DNA from 4 places in the Streptomyces brevispora genome. Region 4 is predicted to be linked to each of the others. Evidence: riboswitches for the same ligand, from Rfam matches in the RefSeq annotation. Region 4 holds a riboswitch; each other region holds the start of a gene.
What was found. Region 4 has a riboswitch for cyclic di-AMP ahead of FHX80_RS15315 (M23 family metallopeptidase). Riboswitches for the same ligand answer to the same signal wherever they lie in the genome.
Positions count from the first base shown of each region.

Region 1: linked by a shared signal. The riboswitch ahead of FHX80_RS30110 (LysM peptidoglycan-binding domain-containing protein) and the one ahead of FHX80_RS15315 (M23 family metallopeptidase) in region 4 are both predicted to bind cyclic di-AMP.
Region 2: linked by a shared signal. The riboswitch ahead of FHX80_RS10075 (transglycosylase family protein) and the one ahead of FHX80_RS15315 (M23 family metallopeptidase) in region 4 are both predicted to bind cyclic di-AMP.
Region 3: linked by a shared signal. The riboswitch ahead of FHX80_RS23370 (M23 family metallopeptidase) and the one ahead of FHX80_RS15315 (M23 family metallopeptidase) in region 4 are both predicted to bind cyclic di-AMP.

Region 1 covers NZ_VIWW01000002.1:114,518-118,136, reverse strand. Annotated here, with positions in the region: gene FHX80_RS30115 (NAD(P)H-dependent amine dehydrogenase family protein) at 1-833, opposite strand, end outside; partial or broken gene FHX80_RS36885 (hypothetical protein) at 1,032-1,127, opposite strand; gene FHX80_RS30110 (LysM peptidoglycan-binding domain-containing protein) at 1,329-2,201, opposite strand; cyclic di-AMP (ydaO/yuaA leader) riboswitch at 2,205-2,393, opposite strand; gene FHX80_RS30105 (nitrobindin family protein) at 2,974-3,525, opposite strand.
Region 2 covers NZ_VIWW01000001.1:2,193,101-2,196,719, reverse strand. Annotated here, with positions in the region: gene FHX80_RS10085 (cytochrome P450 family protein) at 1-796, shown strand, start outside; gene FHX80_RS10080 (LysM peptidoglycan-binding domain-containing protein) at 902-1,876, shown strand; cyclic di-AMP (ydaO/yuaA leader) riboswitch at 2,199-2,370, shown strand; gene FHX80_RS10075 (transglycosylase family protein) at 2,375-3,115, shown strand; gene eno (phosphopyruvate hydratase) at 3,408-3,619, shown strand, end outside.
Region 3 covers NZ_VIWW01000001.1:5,040,302-5,043,920, forward strand. Annotated here, with positions in the region: gene FHX80_RS23365 (M16 family metallopeptidase) at 1-775, shown strand, start outside; cyclic di-AMP (ydaO/yuaA leader) riboswitch at 989-1,155, shown strand; gene FHX80_RS23370 (M23 family metallopeptidase) at 1,169-1,981, shown strand; gene FHX80_RS23375 (GntR family transcriptional regulator) at 2,196-2,906, shown strand; gene FHX80_RS23380 (HPr family phosphocarrier protein) at 3,174-3,455, opposite strand; gene FHX80_RS23385 (bifunctional acetate--CoA ligase family protein/GNAT family N-acetyltransferase) at 3,617-3,619, shown strand, end outside.
Region 4 covers NZ_VIWW01000001.1:3,300,394-3,304,012, reverse strand. Annotated here, with positions in the region: gene FHX80_RS15320 (aldo/keto reductase) at 1-742, opposite strand, end outside; gene FHX80_RS15315 (M23 family metallopeptidase) at 1,039-2,238, opposite strand; cyclic di-AMP (ydaO/yuaA leader) riboswitch at 2,250-2,403, opposite strand; gene FHX80_RS15310 (PP2C family protein-serine/threonine phosphatase) at 2,699-3,619, opposite strand, start outside.

The sequences.
Region 1 (3,619 bases), on a different contig from region 4:
GGGGCGCAGGACGGGTGGATGCGGGTGATGTGCTCAATGACGATGCGGGGTTCGCCCTCGACGATGCCCTGCACCTCGAAGCGCACCGCGCCCTGGGTGCCCGCCTCGAACTCTCCCATCGTCCGGGTGGTCACCGTCGTCTCCAGCGGCCGCCGGGCCATGGTCTCGCGGATGTCGTCGAGCTCCACGCCCAGGGCCCTGGCCATCAGCCGTATCTGCCCGCCCCACACCATCGTCGGGATGGAGGCCGCGAGCATCAGCGGCTCGTACTCCATGGGGTGTCCCATACCGATCAGATGGCGGACCGAGTCGGGCTGGTCGTAGGTGGAGTAGTCGAAGATCTCCTGGCACCGGATCACCTCGACCTCGGTCCCGAGTCCGCTGATCAGCAGGGGCAGTACGTCGTTGCCCCAGCCGGGGTCGACGCCGGAGACGAACAGCGAGCCGCCGCCGTCCGCGATGGCGGCCAGAACCGGTTCACGCAGTTCGGGCGGGGCGCCCCGCTGGTCGTAGAGCGCGTACAGGGCGGGAGTGACGACCACCGCACCCGTCCGGACCGCCCTGGCGATGTCGGCCAATGCCTCGTCGGGGCGGATGTCGCCGGAGGCCGCGTACACCACCGCGCCGGGAGCGGTGGCCAGCACCGCGTCGATGTCATCGGTCGCCGCGACGCCCAGATCGCGGCCGATCCCGGCAAGGCCGCCCGCGTCGCGGCCCACCTTGCGGGGATCGTGGACGAGCACATGCGCCAGCTTCAAGGCCGGATGGGCCTCGACGGCGCGGATGGCCGCGCGGCCGACATTGCCGGTACCCCAGACCACCGTGGAAATCATGCGGCGGAGGGTAGCGCGCGGGATGAAAGGTTCATAGTGCCATCGCCCACCCGGTTGAGGAGGGCGGCCGGGGCAGGCCCGCAGGCTCCGCCCCGGCCGGCCGGCTTCCCGGCTGTCCCCGCCCGAGAGCCCCTTCAGGGAGTCCCACAGCACGACGATGCCGCCCGTGTCGGTCACCGGCTCGACGTCCTCGCCGGGCAGACCGACGACCGCGTCGTCGTAGCCGTCCCCGTCGAGGTCGCCGGTGGCGAGAGCGCCACCGAAGGCGTCACCCGCCTCGGCGGCCCCCGGCACCCCGGGGGTGCTCTGGCTGAACACCACGGGCAGGCAGGTCCCGATGCCCGACGCCGCGCCGTACCGAACGGTCACGTAGCCCGCGTCTGACCGCCTACGCGGCGCAAGGGTCGTACGGCCATGCGAAAGGGGTGGGAGGGAGCCGCTCGGCTCCCTCCCACCCCTGCGCCCGGCTCCTCCCGAGGGCGGAGCCGTGTGACGTCAGTAGGCCCCGAAGACGTTGTCGATCGAGCCGTACGTGGCAGCTGCGTAGTTGCACGCGGCGGTGATGTTGGCGACGGGGTCGAAGATGTCCATCGACGTGCCGGGTACGTGGTAGGCCTGGAAGGTGGGCTGGATGACCTGCAGGAGGCCCTTCGAGGGCGTGCCGGCGGCGGCGTTCGAGTCCCAGTTGTTGACGATCTTCGGGTTGCCCGAGGACTCGCGGATGATGTTGCGGTAGATGCTGTCGTAGCTGCCGGGGATGCCGTGCTGGGCCATCACGGCCAGCGACTCCTTGATCCAGCCGTCGAGGTCGTTGGTGTACGACGTCGCGGCCGGCGCGGGAGCGGTGGCCGCGGTCTTCTGCGCGACGGGCGTGGCCGTCCGCTGGGAACGGTCGGCGCGGTCGGCCGACTGCGAGGCCTCGGCCGCGGGCTTGGACTCAGTCGTGGGCTGTGCCTTCGATTCGGCCGTGGGGGCCGCCTCGGGCGCTGTGGCCGCGGACTTGGCACCGATGGTCAGCTTGAGGCCCACGTGAATCAGATCGGGATTTCCGCCGATCGCACTCTGATTGTCCTCGTAGAGCCGCTCCCAGCCGCCACTGAGGGAATACCCCAGGGCGATCTTGGAAAGTGAATCACCGGAGACCACGGAATAGATGGTCGGCTCCGCATCGCGGACGGCAATTTCCTTGGCAGCAACGGAAGTCGAGGCCTTCGCCTTTTCCGCGGCGACGGAGTGCGCCGGTGCGGCCGAAGCCGACCCGGCCCCGATCAGGGGGAGCGCGAGAACGACTCCGCCCGTGCTCACGGCGATGAAACCGCGGGTCAGGGAGGTGGACTTGGAACGACGGTGCTTACCCATGATGGGCATGGCGCATTTCCTCTCCGCCGCCTGCGAGGTGAGCTGTCGGGTTCGGACTGGAGATGTCCGGCCGCACGTGATGGCGACTTCACCCCTAGCCGCTCCGGATACCGGACCGGCGGCAAAACTGGGTCCCCCGCTCCTGCCGTACGCGAGTGGGTTGGGTCACCGGACGGCGGCAGGATTCGGCGTTCCATCCGGATTGACGGTGACCGTAAGCGAAAGGCGCCGAGCGAAACAAGCCCTGAATTCCGAATCCCAATTGATTCGCAAGATCAACTAAAGGAAACGCTCACAATCAGGCCTCGCCGAGGAAGTCAATTCTCTTGGCGCGACAGGGAACCGAAGCCCGATACCCCGCGTGCGGGGCCGGAAAAGTGACGCTGACCACTGCGCCCGAAAGGGGCGGTTTGATGGATTTGATAGCGTTTGGTTAGTAGAAAACTACCCAAGGAGGTTCATTGCGATTTATTCGTAGCAATTGCCCCCAATCAAGACATTTGGGTGTCTCGGGGAGTCGGCCTGCCCGGACTCCGGGCAGGCTCGGCATCGGTCGGCGCCCCACCCGCCGCTCACGGCCGCAGCCGGCGCCGACGGCCTCCGGTGCAAGATGCCGTTCGGGCGCTTCGAGTACTTCGAGCGCTTCGCCGAGCCTGGTGTCGACGACGCGGGCGCGGTGAAGCCGGGCACGGTGGGCACGGCGAAGCAGAGTGCGGTGAAGCCGGGCGCGAACCCCAGTCACCGCACCGACGCGGAACTCCGCACCATCCGCCGCAAGGCGCTACCGGCTTCCGCCCCCGCGTCGGAGCTGCGCCGAAAGGTGATGCTGCAGCGGCTGACCTACCGCCGCGAGGTCATGGACGAATTCGAGCGTGCCGTCGTCCGTCAGGGTGTAGCGGCGACGGGTGGCGCCGACCTCCTTGGCGGTGGGTGCGAGGGCGACCTGATGGCTGGCGAGGTCGGCCACGCCGTCGACCGCGTGGCCCGTCAAGATCTCCGCGACACCGGTGGGCTGAGTGATCAACGCCTCCACGTGCCCGTCGGGCTGCATCCGCCACCAGCCGCTCTCCCGTGCCGACGGCCGCAGCGGGGCGCCGTCCGCGTCGAGCAGCCAGGCGCGCGCCTCGTAGTGGAGGAAGGGCCGCCCGTCGTGGCTGAAGGTGACCTCCTGCGCGTACCGGAACTCCCCGGCGAGCGTCGGGTATCCGCCGCGGCCCCGCCCGGCCCAGGTGCCCAGGAAGCCGGCCAGCGGTGCGAGCAGCGGATGCGGGGCAGGCGCTTCGTCCGGTCGGAACGCGTCGGGGTACGGGTGTTTCCGGGCGGGGTCGAACATCTTGCGAGCTCCTGGGTCGGGGACGGTGCCGGTGCCGGGTGGCACCGTAGGACCAGTGAACGCGAGGAAGCCGATGCCACGCCTTCACGCACCG
Region 2 (3,619 bases), 1.1 Mb from region 4:
TGTCCCGCGTGAGGACCAGGACGACTTCCGGGACTGGGCGGGCATGATGATCCGCCACGGCGGCGGCCCGCGCGGCGGGGTGGCCCGTTCCGTGAAGAAGATGCGCGGCTATCTCCTCGAACTGATCCACCGCAAGCGCGAGAACCCCGGGGACGACCTGATCTCGGGGCTGATCCGGGCGAGCGACGACGGCGAGCACCTGACGGAGAACGAGGCCGCCGCGATGGCCTTCATCCTTCTCTTCGCCGGGTTCGAGACGACCGTCAACCTCATCGGCAACGGCGTCCACACCCTGCTGGGACACCCCGAGCAGCGCGAGCGGCTCCAGCGGTCCCTGGCGGCAGGGGAGACGGAACTGCTGGCCACCGGCGTCGAGGAACTGCTGCGTTACGACGGCCCGGTGGAGCTGGCGACCTGGCGGTTCGCCACCGAGCCACTGACGATCGACGGGCAGCGGGTGGCCGAGGGAGACCCCGTGCTGGTGGTGCTGGCGGCCGCCGACCGGGACCCCGGACGCTTCGATGGCCCGGACACGCTGGACCTCTCGCGGCGTGACAATCAGCACCTCGGATACGGGCACGGCATCCATTACTGCCTGGGAGCACCGCTCGCCCGGCTGGAGGGGCAGGCCGCGCTCGCCACGTTGCTGAAACGCCTTCCGGACCTGCGACTTGCGGGGGAAGCTGCCGATTTGCGCTGGCGTGGCGGGCTCATCATGCGCGGACTGCGCACGCTCCCGGTGGAGTTCACTCCCGAGCCCGCTTCCGATGAGGGTGACGCTCTGTCAACTCTGTGACTTTTATGTGATCTCTGCTGCATCGACTTGTGACACACGTTCGAGTCCCGCTAGGTTCACCGTTCGACTCACCAGTCACTCGTCAGTTACACGGAAGGCATTCCCATGGGCTCCGCGAACGGCAGACACCGTCGCCCTCGGCAGGCACCCGCGATCGTCGTCGCCGCAGGCGTGACCGGCTCGGCCATCGCCATCCCACTGCTCGGCGCGGCCGGCGCGCACGCAGCCGACGCCTCGACCTGGGACCGGGTCGCCGAGTGCGAGAGCGGCGGCATGTGGAGCGCCGACCTCGGCAACGGCTTCTACGGCGGCCTGCAGTTCTCGCAGGATGTGTGGAAGTCGTACGGCGGCGATTCGTACGCCCCGCGCGCGGACCTGGCCAGCCGCTCGCAGCAGATCGCCGTGGCGGAGAAGGTCCTGGGCGACCAGGGGTCGAAGGCGTGGCCCAGTTGCGCGGTCATCTCCGGCCTCGTCGTGGACGGGTCCCTGCCGGGCGTCGACCCGGGCAGCGCCTCGTCCGCCGACACCTCCGAGAGTGCGGACCCGTCGTCGAGTGCCGATCCGTCGGCGAGCCGGGACCGGTCGGGCAGCGCGTCCAAGGGCGCGACCGACGCTCCGTCGGACGATGCCCCGTCGGCCGGCACCCCGTCGGACGACGCGACGGCGGACACGGCCGACCACGACCGTACGCCGGACGCCTCGGCCTCCCCGTCCGCCACGCCCTCGGCATCCGGCTCCTCCGGCGCGACCGGCTCCTCCGGCGCCCGGGAAGGGTCCGCCCCGGCCGGGGAGACGGGCGGCAAGCACCGCGGCGCCCCGGCCCCCGAGGGGACCGGCAGCGACCGGGACTCGGGGCGGCACGCCTCGCGCGGCGCCAGTGACGCACGCGACAAGGGGGCCCCGGTCGCCGACGGTACGTACACCGTCCGCCCCGGCGACAACCTCTGGGCGATTGCTGACGCACAGAAGCTTCCCGGCGGCTGGACGGAGCTGTACGAGGCCAACAAGGCGGAGGTCGGCTCCGACCCGGACCTCATCCTGCCTGGCCAGAGCCTCGATCTCGGTGTGAAGACCGACTGAGACCGACCGGGAACGGCCGCGGAATCGGTCTGATCAACAGCTGAAAGCACCTCAAATCTGGGGTACTTAAGAGGCCTATGTCCCACTTTTGACTAAGTGAGACATGGGTCTCTTTGCGTGAACTGGCGCGTCTTGTCCGGGAGCTCCCCCCGCATCCGTTCCGACCTGCGCAAACAGGTGTTCTTCAGATGCGAGTAAGGGCTGTTTATCCGGTATGTCCTTCTTTGAATGTGGGGGTGGCGTGTGTTTACGGTCGTAACCGCTCGCACCGCGGGCCCCGTCGATCGTCACGCCGAATCCTGCCGTCGGTCGAAGGGAACAGACGCGTAAAGCGCCGTAGGCAGGAGCGGGGGACCCAGGTAGGCGCCGGGTCCGATCGTCGCAAGACGCATCGGGAACGGCTTGGGGTTAAGTCGTGCGCTAGGACGTGCGACCGGGCAACTCACTTGGCCCGAACCCGACAGCTCACCTCGTAGGCGTCGGTGAGGAGAAGTCTCGATGCTGCTCAACAGCAAGGGCAACAAGCACCGTCGCCCGTCCAAGGCCGTCCGTCTCGTCACGCTCGCCGGTGTGGCCGGTGCCGCCATCGCCGTGCCCCTGATGGGTGCGACCGGCGCCTCCGCGGCCTCCGTGTCCACCTGGGACGCGGTCGCCCGGTGCGAGTCCGGCGGCAACTGGTCGATCAACACCGGCAACGGCTACTACGGCGGTCTGCAGTTCTCGCAGTCCAGCTGGGCCGCCGCCGGCGGTACGCAGTACGCGGCCCGCGCCGACCTGGCCAGCAAGTCCCAGCAGATCGCCGTGGCCGAGAAGCTCCTCGACATGCAGGGACCGGGCGCCTGGGGCTGCGCCGGCGCCGGCAACCTGCGCAACGACGGTGTCGACCCGGGCGTCGACACCGGCTCCACCGCCACCAAGACCGCCCCCAAGCAGCAGTCGGCTCCGGTCCAGCAGGCCGAGCCGAAGAAGGCCGAGCGCACCGAGGCCCCCGCCGCCTCCCGCTCGGACCGCGCGGCCACCCCTCAGGCCGAGCAGAAGAAGACCGTCACCACCCCGACCGGCGAGACGGTCAAGAAGGGTGACGGCGAGTACAAGGTCGTCGCCGGCGACTCGCTGAGCCAGATCGCGGCCGACCACAACGTCAAGGGCGGCTGGGAGCGGCTGTTCGAGCTGAACAAGGACATCGTCAAGGACGCCGACATGATCTTCCCGGGTCAGCAGCTCCACCTGGTGAAGTAATTCGGCACTCTCCTCGCTGAGCTCCCCGGCCCGGCCCGCACCTCCCCCCGTGCGTGCCGGGCCGGGGTTTTGCCGCTTCGGGGTGCGCCGGCTCCCGCGCCGATTGTTCAACTGTTGTAGTTACTGGTCGGTAGGTACCTGGACGTCTGCCCCGCTATGGGTGCCCTTGGGTCCTTTTTCGTCCCAGGGGGCGGGCGGGCGGCCGACTGAGAGGGCCGGGCCGGTTAGGCTCTTGTCGCAAGGCCAAAGTGACCCTGCACAACCAGCGTCATATCCCAGAAGGAGATGCCTCGTGCCGTCCATCGACGTCGTCGTAGCCCGGGAAATCCTCGACTCCCGGGGCAACCCCACGGTCGAGGTCGAGGTTGGGCTCGACGACGGCAGCACGGGTCGTGCTGCTGTTCCGTCCGGAGCCTCCACCGGTGCGTTCGAGGCCGTTGAGCTTCGCGACGGCGACCCCAACCGCTACCACGGAAAGGGCGTCGAGAAGGCCGTCCTCGCCGT
Region 3 (3,619 bases), 1.7 Mb from region 4:
GACGGCCGTGGTCGTCGGTGACCTCACCGGCATCGACCTGGACGCCCTGCTCGCCGACACCGTCGGCGACTGGTCGGGCAACACGGCCGAGTCCCGTCCGGTCCCGCCGATCACCGCCGACGACACCGGCCGCGTGGTGATCGTGGACCGCCCCGGAGCGGTGCAGACGCAGCTGCTGATCGGCCGGATCGGCGCCGACCGGCACGACAGCGTCTGGCCGGCCCAGGTGCTCGGCACGTACTGCCTGGGCGGGACGCTCACCTCCCGGCTCGACCGGGTGCTGCGCGAGGAGAAGGGCTACACCTACGGCGTACGCGCCTTCGCCCAGGTGCTGCGCTCCACGGCTCCCGGCTCCGCCTCGGGGGCGACGGGCGCCGCGATGCTCGCCATCAGCGGCTCGGTGGACACGGAGTCCACCGGCCCGGCGCTGGACGACCTGTGGAAGGTGCTGCGGACCCTGGCCGCGGAGGGCCTGACGGACGCCGAGCGCGAGACGGCCGTGCAGAACCTCGTGGGCGTCGCACCGCTGAAGTTCGAGACGGCTGCTTCTGTCGCGAGCACCCTCGCCGACCAGGTCGAGCAGCACCTCCCGGACGACTACCAGGCGCAGCTCTACGCGCGCCTCGCCGACACCGGCACGGTGGAGGCGACGGCTGCCGTGGTCAGCGCCTTCCCGGGGGACAGGCTGGTCACGGTCCTCGTCGGGGACGCCGCGCGGATCGAGGAGCCCGTCAGGGCTCTCGGTATCGGAGAGGTCTCGGTCGTCACCGGCTGATCGGTCACTCTCCCCGAAAGCGGGGCAAAGGGAAGGTCCTGGCAGATCGCTGACTGCCGGGACCTTCCCTTTTTGTCCCGCTTTGGCGGGGAGGTTGCCTGTCTGCCCTGTGGGATGTGCTACAAAACCGCCTGTCCGTTTGGTGTGGGGAAGTGCCTCCGTCTAGCGTCGGCTCGGCTGTCCGTCACTCGTATGCCGCATCCGTGACGTACCGGACAGTCATCGCCGAGTCCCCGTCAGGCGCGAGCCCGGGGAGCCGGGGACCCACGCAGTCCCTGGGGTGAATCGGATGCCCATGCCTCTGCGAGGCCGGGGGATCCGTAGGAGACCTTCCTGCTCCGAACCCGTCAGCTAACCCGGTAGGCGAGAAGGAAGGAAAGGACCAGCCACTTCATGGCGTTCACCCGTGCCACGGGGAAGCACCGTGCCCCGAGCCGTCTGACGCGCCGCGGCGCGAAGGCCGTCGGCATCGCGACCCTGGCGACCACCGGCGTCATCGGTTCCATGGCCTCCCCGGCCCTTGCCGCGGACACCGAGACCCCCGCCGCCGCCGAGACCGGCCTCTCCCAGGTCATCGCCATCGAGGGCGCCCTCGCCGACCGGATCCACGCGCAGGCCGATGCTCAGCAGCGCCAGGCCGACATCGCCGCGGCGGCGAAGGCGAAGGCGGAAGCCGAGGCAAACGCCAAGGCCGAAGCGAAGAAGAAGGCCGACGCCGAGGCCAGGGCCGCCGCCCGAGCCATGGAAGCCCGCGAGGCCGAGGCGCGTGCCGCCCGCTCCGCCGAGCGCGCCCGGCTGGGCACCTTCCAACTCCCCGTCGCCGGTTCGTACGTGAGCACCGGCTACAAGACCGGCGGCTCCCTCTGGTCCTCCGGCAGCCACTCCGGCATCGACTTCCACGCCGTGTCCGGCAGCTCCGTCGTCGCCGTCGGCGCCGGTACGGTCGTCGAGGCGGGCTGGGGCGGCGCGTACGGCAACAACATCGTGCTCCGGATGACGGACGGCACGTACACGCAGTACGGCCACCTCTCCTCGATCGGTGTCTCCGTCGGCCAGAGCGTCGGCCAGGGGCAGCGGATCGGCCTCTCCGGCTCCACCGGCAACTCCACCGGACCGCACCTCCACTTCGAGGCCCGGACCACGCCGTCGTACGGCTCCGACATGGACCCGCTCGCGTACCTGCGCGCCCACGGCGTCACCGTCTGACCGACGCGAAGAACCTCGACGCAGGCCCCGGCACGCCGGGGCCTGCGTCGTACCCGGCCACCGGGCCGGGATGCGGGCCGTTCCGAACCCGCCGGTGACCAGAAGATATTCATGAATTTCCGCCCGGCATCGGAAATACGAGCGCACTGCAATAGAGTCACGGGACAGGCGTCGATCGGCCGCGTTTCGCGGGGATTAAGGCGGAGGTTCGGACATGCGCATTCCGGCGCATTCGGTATGCACGGCAATCCGTGACGACATCGTCTCCGGTGTCTTCGAACGCGGCAGCCGACTCACCGAGGAGGTGCTCGCACGCCGTTACGGGGTTTCCCGCGTCCCGGTGCGTGAAGCGCTGCGCACCCTGGAGTCCGAGGGTTTCGTGGTCACCCGCAGGCACGCCGGGGCCTGCGTCGCCGAGCCCGACGAGCAGGAGGCCGCCGACCTCCTGGAGGTCCGGATGCTGCTGGAGCCGCTCGGTGCGGCCCGCGCCGCCCGGCGTCGCACCGATGCCCACCTCAAGGTGCTGCGCGGCCTGGTCAGGCTGGGCCAGGAGCGGGCCCGCCGCGGTGAGGGCGAGGACCTGCGCTCACTGGGCGGCTGGTTCCACGAGACCCTGGCTCAGGCCTCCGGCAGCCCCGGCCTGATCGCGTTGCTCACCCAGCTCCGGCACAAGGTCGCCTGGATGTACGCGGTCGACCAGCCGGCCCGGCCGGCCGATTCCTGGGCCGAGCACGGGGCCATCGTGGACGCCGTGGCGCGCGGCGACGCGGAACGGGCGCGGGTGCTGGCCGCCCAGCACGCCGAGCGGGCCACCGCGGCGTACCGGCTGCGCCGCCCGGGCCGACCGGGTGCCGGCACGGTCCCCCGCGCCGGGCGGGTGAGGGCTTCGCAACATGCCGTAAACACCCCGAGCGGCCGTCATTAACAATGAGGGCGTATACAAGGAGCGGGCATTCGGCAGGGCGCTGATTTCACTGCTCCGCATTCTTCCGGTCGGTCCGTCCCGAAGGGGCGAATTCCTGCGCAAGCGAAAGACGGCCCGGGCAGGAGGAAGAGTTTCCTGGGCAGTGGAATAAGCTCCCGGCCCCACGGAAGGGATTTCTGGGCCAACGAAAGAGCCGCGGCTCCCGGTCGGGGGTGCCGCGGCTCAGGCGCTGGAATCCGGCGGTCGTGACCGCGGGACCGAACGGGATCAGACGGTCTCCGGGAGCTCGTCGAGCCCCTCGGCGACCAGCTTGGACAGGCGGTCCAGGGCGGCTTCGGAATCGTCGGCCGGGGACGCGAGGACGATCTCCTCGCCGCCCTGGGCGCCGAGCCCGAGCACCGCGAGCATGGACGCGGCGTTCACCGGGCTGCCGTCGGCCTTGGCGATGGTCACGGGGATACCGGAGGCCGTGGCGGCACGGACGAAGATGGATGCGGGGCGGGCGTGCAGGCCCTCGGCCCAACCGACGTTGACGCGGCGCTCAGCCATGGTTCTGCCCTTCACGAATCAATGGTTGTCTAGACCAGTCTCTCATGCAGTGCGCAATGCTCCGGCCGACCCGAGGCCCGTCCCGTACCGTCGATCGGCCCCCCCAGACTGCCCCGGCCCCGGCCCCCACGCGACCGCTGACAGAGCCGTACGCTTTGCCCATG
Region 4 (3,619 bases):
CCTTCTGCCCACGCTCCGACTCCAGGTGCTGGCTCGCCTTTCCGGCGCGCGCGCTGTCCACGGTCGCACCCGGGCGGTACTTGCCGGTGAGGAAGCCGGAGGCGAGTGCGAAGTACGGGACGGCGGCGAGCCCGGCGCGGGCAGCGGTGTCCTGGAGCTCGCCCTCGTAGGTGTCCCGGGAGACGAGGTTGTAGTGCGGCTGCAGGGCCACGTAACGGGCCAGTCCCTCGCGCTCGGAGAAGTCCAGCGAGGCGCGGAGCCGCTCCGGGCTGATGTTGGAGGCGGCGATCTCGCGGACCTTGCCGTCCTTCACCAGCTGGTCGAGCGCGGTGATGATCTCCTCGACCGGGACCGTCTCGTCGTCGAAGTGCGTGTAGTAGAGATCGATGTGGTCGGTGCCGAGCCGGTGCAGCGATTCCTCGGCCGCGGCCTTGATGGTGGCGGGGGAGAGCCCCTTGTACGAGGGGTGGGCACCGACCTTGGTGGCCACGACGATGTCGGAACGGTTGCCCCGCGCTGCGAGCCACTTGCCGATCAGGGACTCCGACTCACCGCCCTCGTTGCCGGGGATCCAGGCGGAGTACGCGTCGGCGGTGTCGATGAAGTTGCCGCCGGCCGCCGCGTACGCGTCGAGAACGGCGAAGGACTGTGCCTCGTCGGCGGTCCAGCCGAAGACGTTGCCACCGAGGGCGAGCGGGAAGACCTGAAGGCTGGATGAGCCGAGCCTGCGAAGAGAAGTCATATATGGATCAACCCGACCCGCCGTCTCCGCTATTCCGTGCCATGTGCAACTACGGCATTCCGTGCCATGCGCATCTGCGGCTGCCGTCATGGCCATGATGGCAGTCCCGCGAGGCCGGACAGACGGGCCGGCAGCCCTGACGTCGGGGGGTGAGCGTCAGGACTGCCGGGGTTCAGTGGCCGGAGAGGGCACAGGGCTCACCACAGCGCAACGCAGCGCACGGCGCGGCCGTGGGAACGCCGACCCGGCCCACGGCCGCGGGCCGGGAGACCCCGCCTCCGGACCGTGCAGCGGGCTCAGACCGTCAGGCCCCGGGCACGCAGCCAGGACATCGGGTCGATCCCGGCGCCGTCCGAGGTGTGGACCTCGAGGTGAAGGTGCGGGCCGGTCACGTTGCCGGTCGCACCGACGCGTCCGATGGTGTCCCCGGTGGTGACCTTCTGGCCGACGCCGACACCGATCGAGGACTGGTGGCAGAACCAGAGCTCCGTGCCGTCCTCGAGCTCCAGGACCGTGCGGTAGCCGTACGAACCGGACCAGCCGGCCGACTTGATGGTGCCGCTGTGGATGGCCTTGATCGGGGTACCGGTCGGCGCCGCGAAGTCGAGGCCCGTGTGGTAGCCGGAGGACCACAGCGAACCGGCCTCGCCGAAGGTCGAGGTGATCGTGTACGAGGAGGTGGGGATGGCGTAGCTGGCGGCGAGCTTGGCGAGCCGCAGTGCCTCGGCCTTCTCCTTCGCCTCCTCCGCCGCCTTCTTCTTCGCGGCGGCGACCTCGGCCTCGGCAGCGTCCTGCTGCTTCTTCGCCTCGGCGGACGCATTCTCCGCGGCGGCCTTCTCCTCGGCCGCCCTGGCCTCGGCGTCGGCGGAGTCCTGCTGCTGCTCGGCCTGCTGGAGGATGCGGGCGCGGAGCGCCTCGCCGGCGTCCGTGGCGCCCTGCTCGGCCTCGGCGGTGGTGATGCCGGCCGTCGTCAGCGGGGCGGAAACCGTCTCGGCCTTCGCCTTCTCCGCCTCGGACTCACCCGAGAACAGTGCGCCGACGCCGGGGAGGGACCTGGCCTCGGGGAGGTTGTCGGAGATGGCGTCGGGAAGGGAGATGGAGACCGGCGGCCTGCTCTGCGCGGAGGCCATGCCGCCCGCGCCGACGGCTGCGATGACACCGACGCCGAGGACGGTGGAGCTACGGGCGAGACCGTTGCGCTGCTTGGCGACGCGGTGCTTGCCGCGTACGGGGCGGATGGACTCCTCGGTGGGATTCCATTCCTCCCGCGCCTTGTCCGGCTCGGCCTCGTCGGCGCGGAAGCCGTTGCCGAACTCGCTGCCCCGATCGGTTCCGTAGGCGGTTCCGTAAGCGGTCCCGTGGCTGGATCCGTAAGCGGTTCCGTACTCGGTTCCGTGGTTGGTGCCGTAGCTGGCACCGGGCCCGGGTCCGAAGTCATTTCCGTGCTCGGGCACGAACCATGAGGGGGCTTCGGGGGCAGGCTTGTTGGACGCCACTGGGGCGCACTCCTTTCCTTCCTTCTCGCCTACCGGGTTAGCTGACGGGTTCGGAGCAGGAAGGTCTCCTACGGGTTCCTCCGCCTCTCAACGAGACAGAGATGCCCGATTCACCCCATGTAGGTGGTTCCCCGGTTCCCTTGCGGAATTCGGCGCTCGCGCACGGTGCCGCCTCTGACGGCGGCTGGGACCGCGCTGCGTTATCGAACGTTAATAGACACACGGGTCCGATTCCAAGCCGTTCCAGCTGATCATTCACATCTTCGGCCTGGACTTTACGGGACACAACCGGGTGGAACCGGGCGAGTTGATCGCCACTCAATCGTTATCTATTTTCTGACGTTGCGTCAAATGTTATGCGAAGGGGTTCCTTACGGTTACGGACAGTGGCATCTTCCGCGTCCGCTCCGTCGCATTCCCTCGTGTTCCCTCACGCTCTCCCCCGTCTGCCCCTTCGTCTTCACCCTGCGCCGCCTCCCAAACCCACGATCTTCACGGTTGTGCGCCGGTCCGGCTGCCCCTCGGCGGGGCGCACAATGGCGAGCAGCGCCATGTCGTCGGTCGTCACCCCACCGGTGTGCAGCCGTACGTCGTCGGTCAGCGCGGACAGCAGCTCCTCGGGGCCCGGGAAGATCCGTCCGCGCAGCCGCTCGGCGGGGTCGTAGAAGACCCCGTCGGCGTTACGGGCCTCGGAGAGGCCGTCCGTGTAGAGGAGGAGCGTCGACCCGGCGGGCAACGCCCACTCGTCGGCGCGGTCCGGCCACACGCCCAGGTCCATCCCCAGGGGCAGCGCGGGCAGCTCGGGCTGCAGTACGTCCAGCGCCCCGTCCGAGTACATCAGCAGCGGCTCGGGGTGGCCGCGGTTGACGATCCGCACCAGGGTCGCGCCCGGCGGGATCTCGGCGAGCGCGGCGGTGATGAACCCCTCGGCCTCGTCGAGGCCCCCGCGCCGGCCCGATTCCCGCGCCAGCGCACGCTCCAGCCGCTGAGCCACCCCCTCCAGTGACCGCTCCTGCTCGGCCGCCTCCCGGAACGCGCCGACGATCACCGCCACCGCCTCCACCGCGTCCAGCCCCTTGCCGCGCACGTCCCCGACCACCAGCCGCACCCCGTACGGGGTGTCCGTGACCGAGAAGAGGTCGCCGCCGACGAACTCGTCCGCCTGGGCCGCCTCGTACCGCGCGGCCACTTGCAGCCCGCCGATCCGGTCGGGCGGCTTCGGCAGCACCGCGCGCATGGCGGTCTCCGCGATGACTCGCGCGGAGGCCAACTGCTCGTTGCTGCGCCGTACGACCCCGTTGATGTAGACCGCGAGGACCGAGACGGTGAGGACGGTGAGGAGCTCGATCGACGGCACGGCATTGAACAGCGTTTCACCGTA